Regions from separate parts of the Acidovorax sp. LjRoot194 genome, predicted to be linked through region 1. Evidence: predicted binding sites of a transcription regulator. Region 1 holds the regulator's gene; each other region holds the start of a gene.
The links. The regulator FNR, encoded in region 1, switches genes on or off when oxygen is low (the NO sensors DNR and NnrR bind a similar motif). The targets are predictions, from matches to a motif close to TTGATNNNNATCAA.
Positions count from the first base shown of each region.

Region 2: a site for FNR is predicted at 2,650-2,663, ahead of ACSQ3N_RS01990 (hemerythrin domain-containing protein). Genes of this name have one in related genera too.
Region 3: a site for FNR is predicted at 1,882-1,895, ahead of ACSQ3N_RS11540 (universal stress protein). Genes of this name have one in related genera too.

Region 1 is NZ_CAXUQB020000001.1:3,918,399-3,922,671, reverse strand. Features, by position in the region: gene ccoG (cytochrome c oxidase accessory protein CcoG) at 29-1,477, shown strand; gene ACSQ3N_RS17760 (FixH family protein) at 1,518-1,838, shown strand; gene ACSQ3N_RS17755 (hypothetical protein) at 1,948-2,238, shown strand; gene fnr (fumarate/nitrate reduction transcriptional regulator Fnr) at 2,339-3,061, opposite strand; gene hemN (oxygen-independent coproporphyrinogen III oxidase) at 3,244-4,273, shown strand, end outside.
Region 2 is NZ_CAXUQB020000001.1:425,730-430,002, reverse strand. Features, by position in the region: gene creD (cell envelope integrity protein CreD) at 1-339, shown strand, start outside; gene ACSQ3N_RS02000 (hypothetical protein) at 336-740, shown strand; gene ACSQ3N_RS01995 (GGDEF domain-containing protein) at 830-1,876, opposite strand; gene ACSQ3N_RS01990 (hemerythrin domain-containing protein) at 2,053-2,571, opposite strand; gene ACSQ3N_RS01985 (hypothetical protein) at 2,803-3,384, opposite strand; gene ACSQ3N_RS01980 (CsbD family protein) at 3,459-3,677, opposite strand; gene ACSQ3N_RS01975 (DUF1800 domain-containing protein) at 4,098-4,273, shown strand, end outside.
Region 3 is NZ_CAXUQB020000001.1:2,570,014-2,574,286, reverse strand. Features, by position in the region: gene ACSQ3N_RS11545 (tripartite tricarboxylate transporter substrate-binding protein) at 163-1,158, shown strand; gene ACSQ3N_RS11540 (universal stress protein) at 1,351-1,788, opposite strand; gene ACSQ3N_RS11535 (2OG-Fe dioxygenase family protein) at 1,970-2,752, opposite strand; gene ACSQ3N_RS11530 (hypothetical protein) at 2,890-3,414, opposite strand; gene ACSQ3N_RS11525 (EAL domain-containing protein) at 3,657-4,273, opposite strand, start outside.

The DNA.
Region 1 (4,273 bases):
TTCAAAAGCCAGCACCACGAGCCACACCATGAAGCCACCCAGCGGGCCTGCCCGCAAGGTCATCCCCATCGCGGCGGTCGCGGCCGATGCGTCGTCGTCCCAGGGCGAGATCGTCTCGCTGTACGAGGCGCAAAAGAAGATCTACCCCCGCTCCATCAGCGGCGTGTTCGCGCGCTGGCGCTGGGCCATGGTGTTCCTCACGCAGCTCGTGTTCTACGGGCTGCCATGGTTCGAGTGGGGGCAGCGCCAGATGGTGCTGTTCGACCTGGGTGCGCGGCGCTTTTACATCTTCGGCCTGGTGCTGTACCCGCAGGACTTCATCTACCTCACGGGCCTGCTCATCATCTCGGCGATGTCGCTGTTCCTGTTCACCGCAGTGGCGGGGCGGCTGTGGTGCGGCTTTGCGTGCCCGCAGACGGTCTACACCGAGATGTTCATGTGGATCGAGCACAGGATCGAGGGGGACCGCAGCGCGCGGCTGCGGCTGGACAAGGGGCCGTGGACGGCAGAGAAGGCGGTGAAGAAGTCGCTCAAGCAGCTGGCGTGGATGTCGGTGGCGCTGTGGACGGGTTTTACCTTCGTGGGCTACTTCGTGCCCATCCGCACGCTGGGCAGCGAGCTGCTGGCCTTCTCGGGCGGGTGGCAGATGTTCTGGGTGCTGTTCTACGGCTTTGCCACCTACGGCAACGCGGGCTACATGCGCGAGCAGGTCTGCAAGTACATGTGCCCCTATGCGCGCTTTCAGAGCGCGATGTTCGACAAGGACACGCTGGTGGTGAGCTACGACCCCGAGCGGGGCGAGCAGCGCGGCCCGCGCAAGAAGGGCATCGACTACAAGGCCCAGGACCTGGGCGACTGCATCGACTGCTCGCTGTGCGTGCAGGTGTGTCCGGTGGGTATCGACATCCGCAACGGGCTGCAGTACGAGTGCATCGGCTGCGGGCTGTGCGTGGACGCTTGCAACACCGTGATGGACAAGATGCAGTACCCGCGCGGGCTCATCCGCTACTCCACGCAAAACGGCGTGGCCAACCGGTGGAGCCAGTCGCAGATGCTGCGCCGGGTGCTGCGCCCCCGCGTGCTGATCTACACCGCGATCCTGGCAGCGCTGTGTCTTGCCATGCTGGCCAGCCTGGTCACGCGCACGCCGCTGAAGGTGGACGTGGTGCGCGACCGTGCAGCCCTGTCACGCATCGTGGCCGGGGGCAAGCTCGAGAACATCTACCGCCTGCAGATCATGAATGCGACCGAGGGGCCGCAGCGCTACCGCATCGCCGCCCGCGGGCTGACCGCGCTCGAAGTGGCCTCGGAGGCCGAGGTGGACATCGGTGCCGCGGAGTCCCGCTGGGTGGCGGTGCGGCTGCAGATTCCGTACGGATCGGCCGCGCCGGGCTCGCACGCGGTGCAGTTCGACGTGCAGGCGGTGGACCGAGCCGCCCATGTGACCGAGAAATCCGTTTTCCTGGTGCCGCGCTGAGGCGCTGCACCGCCCGAGAAGATTTGCAAGGAGTACTGACATGCCATCGAATCCCGCCATCGGCCGCAACGGCCCAGCCATCTCTGCCAGTTCCACAGGTCCGGGCGCCGCGCCCGCCGCCGCCCCGTGGTGGAAGTTCGGCCACGTCTGGCTGGTCATCGCCGGGCCCGCCATCGTGATCGTGGCCGGCTTCGTCACGCTGTGGCTGGCCATCTCGCGCCCCGACCCGGTGGTGGCGGAGGACTACTACCGCCAGGGCATCGAGATCAACAAGGCGCTGGAAAACCCCGCCAAGAGCCTGGCGCCTGCCGTGAAGGGCCGCAACCACGCCGCCACGCCGGTGCAGGACCAGCCGCGTTGAGTCGCCCACCGGCTGACCGGCTGCGAAGACGAGAACAACAACACCGGCGAGCACCGGCGGCCCCTGCGGTACCGCCGTGCCCGTTCGCCCCGCGAAGGAGACTGCAAGTATGTGGACGCAACGCCTGATGTGGATTGCCTGGCCCGCCTTTTTGATGGCCGGCGTGATGGAGATGCTGGTCTTTGCCCTGGTCGATCCGCACGACCTGCACTGGTTCGGCCAGCCCCTGGCACTGTCGCGCGAGGGGGTCTATACCCTCGCGTTCTTCGCGTTCTGGGCCGTCACGATGGCATCGAGCGCGCTGACCACGCTGCTGGCGATGTCGCCGTTCGAGCTGAACCGCTGTCCCGTGCCGCCGGGGGAGCGCCCTGACGATTGCCGCAAGACGTCGTGCTCCTGATGTGCCGAGGTGTGCGGAGACTGCGGGTGGTGAAAACGGCGTTTTGAAAACGACAGCGCCGGCTCGAGGCCGGCGCCGAAGTCCTGGCCTGTGGTGGTGCTCAGTGGCAGGCTTGCTGGCTGTTCACGATGCGCTTGAGCGCGTCGGTATCGAGGATGCGCACATGGCGCTGCTTGACCTCGACGATGCCTTCTTCGACGAACTTGGAGAACGTGCGGCTCACGGTCTCGAGCTTGAGGCCCAGGTAGCTGCCGATCTCTTCGCGCGTCATGCGCAGCACCAGCTCGGACTGCGAGAAGCCCCGTGCGTGCAGGCGCTGCACCAGGTTCAGCAGGAATGCGGCCAGCCGCTCTTCGGCGCGCATGCTGCCCAACAGCAGCATCACGCCATGCTCGCGCACGATCTCGCGGCTCATGATCTTGTGCACATGGTGCTGCAGCGCCGTGACCTCGCGCGAGAGTTCTTCGATGCGGTCGAACGGCATCACGCAGACTTCGGCGTCTTCCAGCGCCACGGCATCGCAGGTGTGCTGGTCGTTCACGATGCCGTCGAGGCCGATGATCTCCCCGGCCATCTGGAAACCGGTGACCTGGTCGCGGCCGTCTTCGGTCGCCACGCAGGTCTTGAAGAAGCCGGTGCGGATGGCGTACAGCGAGGTGAAGGTCTCGCCGTTGCGGAACAGCGTGGTGCCGCGCTTGACCTTGCGGCGGGTGGCCACGACCTCGTCGATGCGCTGCAACTGCTCATCGCTCAGGCCGACAGGCATGCACAGCTCCCGCAGATTGCAGTTGGAGCAGGCGACTTTCATGGTGAGCGGGTTCATAGGTACAGCAGGTTGGGGTTCGGGCGTTTCACCCCGTGGTGGCGAGGCTTCGCTGCGGACCGGGGGTGGGCGACTGACATGCATCAAATTGTCGCTGGTCGGCTGGTGGCATCACTTGACGTAGATCAAGGACGTGAGGAACAGCTTACGGCACAGTGGCAGCGTACGCAAGGATGCTTCCAATGACTGCTGTTTCGCCCGAGCTGCTGCGCCGCTTCGATGTGCCAGGGCCCCGCTATACCTCCTACCCCACGGCCGACCGCTTCGTCGAGGCTTTCGGGCAGGACGACTACGTGCTTGCGCTGGAGCAGCGCCGCGCAGGCACCGGGGCCAAGGCGCTGCCGCTGTCCCTGTACGTGCACATTCCGTTTTGCGAATCGCTGTGCTACTACTGTGCGTGCAACAAGATCATCACCAAGCACCATGACCGCGCCGATGTCTATCTGCGCTACCTGAGCCGCGAGATCGACCTGCACACCGCACACTGCGGCACCGGGCAGGTGGTGAGCCAGCTGCACCTGGGCGGGGGCTCGCCCACGTTCCTGTCCGACGACGGCCTGCGCGAGCTCATGGCCATGCTCAAGCGCAGCTTCACGCTGGCGCCGGGCGGCGAGTATTCGATCGAGGTGGACCCGCGCACGGTGGATGCCAGGCGCCTGGCGGTGCTGGCCGAGCTGGGCTTCAACCGGCTGAGCTTCGGCGTGCAGGACTTCGACCCCGAGGTGCAGAAGGCCGTGCACCGCATCCAGCCCGCGGAGCAGGTGTTCTCGCTGGTCGAATCGGCCCGCGCGCTGGGCTTCGAGTCGATCAACGTCGACCTCATCTACGGCCTGCCGCGCCAGACGCCCGAGTCGTTCGACCGCACGCTGGCCCAGGTGGTGCAACTGCGGCCCGACCGCATTGCGCTGTATGCCTACGCACACCTGCCCGAGCGCTTCAAGCCGCAGCGCCGCATCGTCCCCGCCGAGCTGCCCATGGGCGGCGCCAAGGTGTCGATGCTGTCACGCTCGCTCGATGCCTTCATGGCCACAGGCTACGTGTACGTGGGCATGGACCACTTCGCGCTGCCCGACGACGCGCTGGCCGTGGCCAAGCGCCAGGGCCGGCTGCACCGCAACTTCCAGGGCTACAGCACCCAGCCCGACTGCGACCTGATTGGCCTCGGGGTATCCGCCATCGGCCGTGTGGGCGCGACGTACAGCCAGAACGCGA
Region 2 (4,273 bases), 3.5 Mb from region 1:
AGCCTGTCGGAGCATCTGCCGTTTGGCGTGTCGTATGCGGCGGCCGCCAGCGCCTGCGTGCTGCTGCTCGCCTACTACGCCAGCCACATGCTGGGCGGCCTGGCGCGCGGGATTCCGCTGGGCGCGGGCATTGCGCTGCTGTACGGGCTGCTCTACGCGCTGCTGCAGCTGGAGCAGACCGCTCTGGCCGTGGGCGCGATCGCGCTGTTCCTGGTGCTGGCGGCGGTGATGGTGCTCACGCGCAAGGTCAACTGGTACGGCCTGTCGCAAGGCACGCCGCCCCAGCGCCCGGCGCCAGCGGCGGCTCGCCCCGCGCCTGCGCGCCCGGAGGCTTCATGAACGCCGCACCTGCAACCCCCACGCCGGCCGCCAACGCCTGGGCGCGGCATCTGGCCGGCACGGCCTGCCACGAGCCCGGCGCGCACGGCGAGCACGGCGAGCACGGCGCACGGGGCGTGCGCGAAGGCTTGCCGCAGGACACGGCGGCGCAGCCGGGCACCGCGTTGTCGATGGCAGAGGCGCAGCGCGTGCAGCGCTACCGCGACCGGCTCATGGCCGCCGTGCGGTCGCAGGACCGCAGCGCGCTGCGCAGCGCCAAGCAGGAGGTTCTGCAAGCCGCGTTTCGCGGGGCCGCCGACACCGACCGGGCCAGTGCCGGGTCCCCCGCGATGCGCCGGGCGCTGCGCGACCTGTGCTGGCGGATGGCGATCCTGATGCTGCCGCGCCAGCGCGAGGGATGAGGCGTGCCATACCGTCCCCAAGGCCTTCTACCGCGCTCTGCAACAGCGCTATCAGCTATGAAAAACATAGCAAATTGCAACGCGCGGCGTCAGGCCACGACCGTGCGGTTGCGCCCCTCGCGCTTGGCGGTGTACATCGCTGCGTCCACGTGGCGCAGCGTGATGTCCAGCGGGCGCTGCGGATCGAACGGCGACAGCCCCATGCTGGCCGTCAGCACCAGGGTGGGCTCGATGCCCGGCACAGGCCGGGCCGCCAGCGCAGCGTGCAGGCGCTGGGCCACGGCCTGGGCCTGCTCCACCTGCGTGGCCGGCAGCAGCGCCAGAAACTCCTCGCCGCCCCAGCGGCTCACCACGTCGGCAGCGCGGAAGACTTCGCGGCACAGCGTGGCCACGTGCTGCAGTGCCATGTCGCCGGCATGGTGGCCATGCACATCGTTCACGCGCTTGAAGTGGTCCACATCCAGCATCAGCAGGCAGGCGGGCTCGCCACCCCGCTGCAGCAGGGCCAGCTCCTGGCGCAGCCGGTCGGTGAACGAGCGGCGGTTGGCCAGCCCGGTGAGCACGTCGGTGTGGGCGAGCACGGCCATCTGGCGGCGGGCTTCTTCCAGCTCCACCAGCATGTGGCCCTGGCGCTCGTTGGCGCGCTTGAGCTCCAGCAGCCGGATCACCTGGCGCGCGATGGCCAGCAGCAGCTCCTGCAGGCGCGGCGCCAGCAGGCGGGGCACGTAGTCCAGCACACACACCGTGCCCAGCACATAGCCGTCGGCGGTGACCAGGGGCGCGCCCGCATAGAACCGCATGGGGGGCTCCTGCGTCACGATGTCGAAGTGCGCGAAGCGCGCATCCTGCGCCAGGTCGGGCACGACGAACACGCCGGTCTGGCGTGCTGCGTAGCGGCAGATGGACTGGTCCAGCGGTGTCTCGCGCACTTCCAGGCCCACCGCGGCCTTGAACCACTGGCGCTCGCGGTCCAGGAAGCTCACCAGCGCGACCGGGGCGGCGCAGACATGGCCCGCCATGTCGGCCAGCTCATCGTAGGCCGGCTCCATGGGCGTATCCAGGATGGCGTAGCGCTGCAGGGCCAGCAGACGCTGCACGTCGTCGATGAGGGGGTCCGGGAAGGCGAGGGTGTCCATGGCAGGGGGCGGTGGCACAACACCCCGCCAGCATGCCATACGCCGCCGGCGCGACCCAGCGCAAGAACCCGCGGGGCGGCCTGGGTGCGTACTTTCACGGATGACGCCATCGCTACCGTGGCCGCCACGCAGCACAGCACCGCGCAGCGCTGCCAAGCCCCGCATCGCCGCAGGTGTCAGGCCAACGCGGCCTGCACCGACTGCACTGCGCCCAGGCTGGAGGCGTCCGAACAGGTGGCGCCGCCGCAGCCGTGGATGAGTTCACCTGGCAAGGCCTGCGGTGCATGTACCACGCCCGTGGCAGGGTCGAACCCCACCCGGCGCAGGTGCAGGGCCAGCGCCGCGTCCATGCTCTGGGCATGCTGCGGGAACCACAATGCCAGCTCGCTCGCCATCACGCGCAGCACCTTCTCGTCGCCCTGCCGCGCGAGCGCTGCGCCTTCGCGCATCACCTGCAGCACCACGCGGTGCTGCATGCTGTGGCAGTTGCCCGAGGCAAACCGTGTCGATGCCATCCAGGCGTCTTCCTGGCCAAAGTGCTGCTCGGTGTGCTCCACGAGCCGCTCCCAGGCAGGGAGCAGCTGCGCATCGTCGGCGTGGTCGACCACGGCCAGCAGGTCGACGAATTCCCGGTGCGTGTCGTCCATCAGGTCGAGGTCCAGGGCGAGAGCGTCCGACCATTCGAGTTGAGCCATGGAGTGTTCCCTTGCTGCGCCGCGCGCACTGTGTGAAAGACAAGGAAACGAGCTTAGTTTCAAGGGGCCCGCCGCATGTTGATGCAGGTCAGATGCAACGCAGCGACCCTATGCGCTGCGCCCAAGACAAATGCCCCGCGGAGGCGGGGCATTTGTCTTGGGCAAACATCAGGCCATGGGCGCAATGGCCACCCGATCAACAGCGCAGGGCTGCGTGATCAGGCTGATTGCTCAGCTCTTGCCGTACATGCGCTTCATGTCGTCCACGCACTTGGACTTGGCGTCGCCCGACAGCGCATCGCAGCGCTCCTTGGCAGCCTTGTAGTTGGCTTCGTTCTTCTCGGCGTTGGCGTCCTTCTTCGCTTCGGCCACGGCTGCGCCCTTTTCAGCTGCGCTGTCGGCAGGCTTGGCCTGGGTTTCGGCAACCTTGGCGTCTTCCTTGGCCTTCACGTGGGCTGCCTTGGCATCCTTCACGCACACATCCTTCTCGTTGCCCTTCAGGTCATCGCACTTTTCCTTGGCGACGTTGTAGGCAGCGTCACCGCGTGCTTCAGCCACTTTGCGGGTGGCCTTGGGGCTGGGCTTGTGCTGCGCGTCGAGCTCAGCCTTGGCAACGTCTTCCGCGCCCTTGGCTTCCTTCACGCAGATGTCCTTGGCGTTGGCCTTCAGCGTGTCGCATTGGGCCTTGGCGGCCTTGTAGTCGGCAGAAATGCGTTCCTTGCCGGTCTTGTATTCGGCATCTGTCAGCGCGAAGGCGGAAGTGGCCAGCAGGCCAGCGGCGACAGAAGCAATCAGGGTACGTGCGAATTTCATGGGTTTTTCTCCTCGATCAGCGTTGCTGTGATTTGGTATGGGTCAGGGGAATCAGGGTCGGCAGAGCCGGTGCTTCAGTCGTTGAAGCGGAAATCGGGGTGGCGCGACTGCCAGTCCTTGAGCTGCTTTTCAGCCTCGTCGCGGGCGATGCCCTGGCGCTCTTGGACCTTGCCCAGGAACTGTTCGCGCTTGCCATCGATGACATCGAAATCGTCGTTGGTGAGCTTGCCCCACTGCTCAACCATCTTTCCCTTGAATTGCTTCCAGTTGCCCTTGATGGTGTCTTCGTTCATGGTCTTCCTCCTAGAGGGTTGATTCGCCGTGGCCTTCCGCCGATATGGCGGTTCACGGTGCCTTGCAGCGATGGAGTCACTGTAAAAACATGGCGCTCCGCGGCGCGTAGGCATTGGAGGGAAGCCGGCGTCGGCTGGTGGACTACAGCCATGCCGGACAAGGGGCCACGCAGCACGATGGGCGTGTGGGACTCGACGCTGGGAGCTAGTCGAAACCGGAGCCCCTGTGGAAACAGTTTCATTTGGTGACTGTTTGTAGTCACTGATAACGATTTAGCGCTGGAGGCTCCCAGTTGCAAATCCATACACTTGGCTACAGGGCCGTGGCATCCTCAGCAGACGTGCAGCATTTCACCGATTCAGGCGTGCTGCGTGTGCTCCATGGGAAGGTGCTTCGCGAAAAACAACCAGCACAACACCATGACACAGATGAAAGAAGCGCCTCACGCCGCAGCGGACGCCGAGGTTGCACGGGAATCCCACAGCGCTGCCATACCCGTACCCGCCCCACGCCCGGCCGCGCCCCTGCCCCGGGACGCCACACTCGCCGCACTGATGGCCAGCGTCGCACTGGCGGCCTGCGGCGGCGGTGGCGA
Region 3 (4,273 bases), 1.3 Mb from region 1:
CCAGCGGCGATGCTGCCACCCTGCATTGGCAAGGCAGGCCCCGCGGCGGATCAGCGATCATCCCCGGGTGCTGGCACCAAGACCGGCAGAGCGGCGCGCGGCCCATGCACATGGGCAACGCCGCCCGCCCATTTCATTGAACCGACGGAGACATATCTGACCATGATTCGCACCCTGCTTTCTTCCTTCACCGCGCTCGCCCTGGCGATGGGCGCCACCGCCCAGGCCCAGACGGCCGCCACCCCGGCCGCGTCCGGCGCTTACCCCAACAAGCCCATCCGCCTGATCGTGCCCTTCCCGCCCGGCGGCGGCACCGACATCCTGTCGCGCCTGGTGGCCACCAAGCTCACCGAGAGCGCCAAGTGGACCGTGGTGGCCGACAACAAGGCCGGCGCCGGCGGCACCATCGGCATCGGCGAGGCCGTCAAGGCCGCCCCCACCGGCTACGACCTGGTGATGGGCCAGAAGGACAACCTGGTCATCGGCCCCTGGCTGTACAAGAACCTGCCCTGGGACCCCACCAAGGACCTGACGCCCGTGGCCCACGTGGCCTACACGCCCGTGGTCATCGCCACCAGCGTGAACTCCAAGTACAAGAGCCTGGCCGACGTGGTGGCCGCCGCCAAGGCCGCGCCCGGCACCGTGACCTACGGCTCGCCCGGCAACGGCACGTCCATCCACCTGGCGGGCGATCTGTTCGAGAAGGCCGCGGGCGTGAAGCTCAGCCACATCCCGTACAAGGGCTCCAACCCCGCGCTGATGGATGCGCTGGCGGGCAATGTAGACCTGCTGGTGTCGTCGCTGCCGTCCGCCATGGGCCAGATCAAGTCCGGCAAACTGCGCCCGCTGGCAGTCACGTCGGCCAAGCGCAGCTCGTCGCTGCCCGACGTGCCCACCGTGGCCGAGTCGGGTTTCAAGGGCTTTGACGTGAGCACGTGGTACGGCGTGTTTGCGCCCGCCGGCACGCCTGCCGCCGTGGTGGCCGCGGTGAATGCGGAGGTCAACAAACTGCTGGGCACGGCCGACATGAAGGCCGCCATCCATGCCCAGGGTGCGGAGCCTGAAGCCATGTCGCCTGCACAGCTGGGTACGCTCCTCAAGACCGAATATGTTCAGTGGAAGGGCATCGTGGAAGCCTCTGGAGCAAAAATAGAGTAACCCCCTGAGTCGCTTTGCGCCTTCCCCCCAGGGGGACGCACCCAGTGGCCTGGCGGAGCCAGATCCACGGGTGCACTGGCCTGGGGGCGCGCTTGTTCTGCGGGCTGCTGACGATGGGCAGGGGCGTCAAGAACTGCAATGAAAACGGCTCCCTTGGGAGCCGTTTGTCATGGGGCGGTGCTGTTTGCGGTATCAGGTGCGAACGACCAGCACGGGGATGTGCACCACGCCCAGCACGCGCTGGGTGACGCTGCCCAGGACCAGCTTTTCCAGGCCGCGGCGGCCGTGGGAGCCCATCACGATGAGGTCGGCGCCGGTGCTCTCCAGCGCGCGCAGGATGCCGTCGTGCACGGCATGGCCTTCGCCGACCACGGTGGTCACCTGCACGCCCGCTTCGGCCATGGCCTTGCGCGCGGCTTCGAGCGCACTGTTGGCCTCTGCGGTGGCGGCGTTGATGTACTGCGCCTGGCCGTAGGCGAAATCAGCGCCCACGCCGGTGAAGGGATAGGGGTCGACCACATACACCGCCGTCACTGCGCTGCCAAAGGTCTTGGCCAGGGCGGCGGCCTTGGACACCGCCAGTGCGGAGGTCTCCGAGCCGTCTACAGGAACCAGAATGTGCTTGAACATGGTGCTTCTCCTTGGAGTGGATGGAAAGGGGGATGGGCCGGCTTGTGGCGGGCCCGTCTGACGCCAGTGTGAACGTCCACCATACCTTGCATCTTGATTCGCATCAAATGCGGCGCAGTCATTCCCGCGAGCCCGCAGGGTTTGACGCTGCGCCGGCCAGCATCCCGCAGGCCTGGCCGGGTCAGCCGCCCGCCGGCACCGTCCCCACCACGTCCGCACCCTGGAAGTTGCCGCGCCGGCAGGTGACGACGAGCGTGTCGCGGTGGCCCGCAGCGTCCACCGGCTGGATGGGGGTGGACTCATGGATCATGCGCGCGTCGTCCAGCAGCAGCAGCGACCATGGCTCGGTCAGGGTGAAGCGCTGGCCGCTCGGGCCATGGGCTTCGAACACCCGCGTCTCTCCACCCTTGATGCCCGCGCGCCCCACCAGAAACACGGCCACCAGGTCCACGCCGTCGCGGTGCGCGCCTTCGGGCGTGGGGCGGCCGATGCCGTCGGTGGTGTCGATGCGGAACTGGTGCGCCTCCACGAACCAGGGCTGCGGCGCATTGGCGTTGGTTGCAAACACGGCGTCGGAGACATTGGCCAGAGCCGCCAGCAACTGATGCCATGCGGGCTGGGCCACGGTGGCGGGCTCCATGGGCGCGAACCAGCGCTCCATGCCGCCGTGCAGCGCGTTGTATTCCACCGGCTGCCAGTGGGCGCGGTGCGGCACCTGCTGCACCTGTCCGCCCTGCACCACGAAGCAAGCGTGGCGACGGCGGCGGTAGCGTCCGCCGTCTTTCAGAAATTCATCGGGCGGCAGGCTGTCCCAGTCGCGATTGAGCGCCATCAACGCCGGCAAGTCGCCGCCGATGAAGCGGGCCACGTCTGCCGGGGACAGCACGGCATAGCCGCGCTGGCTCAGATGATTGGCGACGTCCGAAGGGGTGGTGAACGGGGGTGAGAAAGTGACTTGGGCCATAGAGGCCCGAGCTTAACCGCTACCACCTGCACAGCGCCTGCGCTGGCGCAAATGGCAGCGCCTTCGAGGCCTATGGGCTCAGGAAGGCGCGGGAGGCTAGACAAGGCGCTGGACGCTTCAGGCCGCCAGCTCAGCCCTCAATCGCGGTGGCCTTGCCCGTGGCCCTTGCCGTGGCCGCGTCCCCGGTCGTCTTCGCGGTGGCGATCACGGCCACGGTCCCGGTCGTGCTTGCCGCCATGGCGGTGGTCGTCGTCCCAGCGGCGGTCATCGCGCCCGTGCGGGCCGCGGTGGTGGGAAGGCCCCCGGCGCGGTGGTGGCTCCTGCACAAAGTAGACCGGCTGGTTGCAGGCGTTGTAGCGGCCGCAGTGCTTGCCCCAGTTCTTGGCATGGCCCGGCGGCACGTACATGTAGATGGGCGCGCGGGGCACCACGACCGCGGGGCGGTGGATGACCACGGGCTCGGCGTAGATGACAGGCGGCGGCGCCGCATTGCCGATGTTGATGCGCCCGTACACACCCGGTGCCAGCTCACCGCCGACGGTGGCGTTGACGTAGCCCTGTGCCTGCGCACCGCCCGCCACAGCCATCAGCAGCGCAGCGGCGGCGCCAGAAAAGAAAAGGCGAAGACCGGAGGTCATCGTTAGGGTTGTGGTGTGTGTCATGGGGTGCTCCTAGTTGTTCAACGCGCCACGCACGCCAACCGTGCACCATGTCCACAAATCACTGGACTCTCAAGCGCTCCTGAGCCTACTGCATCGCGCCGCGAAGCGGTGTCATCCAATGGCGACAGACTGGCCGCCCGACCGCAAGACAGTCAGGTCAACAGACCGTGCATCCTCCCGCCATGCCGGCCGTGCCCGAGGCCTCCACCGCTAAGACAGTGAAGAAGGCGACGACGATGTTCTCAGGCCAACACGATTTCGGGCACGTTCAGCAGCGCGCTGGCCGGGCCCGGCCGTCCGAACAGGTAGCCCTGCCACACGTGGCAGCCCAGGCTGGCCAGCATGTCGCGCTGCTCGGCGGTCTCCACGCCCTCGGCGATCACGCCCAGGTCCATGGTCTGCGCCAGGGTGACGATGGTGCGTGCAATGCTGGCGTCGTTGGCGTCGGTGAGCAGATCGCGCACGAAGCCCTGGTCGATCTTGAGCTGGTCGAGCGGCAGCCGCTTGAGGTAGGCCAGGCTGGAGTAGCCCGTGCCGAAGTCGTCCAGTGAGAAGCGAATACCCAGTGCGCGCAGCGTGGTCATGCGCAAGATGGTGTCTTCCACGTCGTCCAGCAGCAGGGTCTCGGTCAGCTCCAGCTTCAGGCGCTGCGGGTCGGCGCCGGTCTCTTCAAGCATCGTCAGCACATCGTCGACGAAGTCGGGGTGGCGGAACTGGCGCGCGCTCACGTTCACGGCCAGGCTCCAGTGCGCGGTGACAGGGCTTTGGGCCCACTGCACCAGCTGCTCGCACGCCGTGCGCAAGATCCACGCGCCCAGCGGCACGATCATGCCCGATGCCTCGGCCACCGGGATGAATT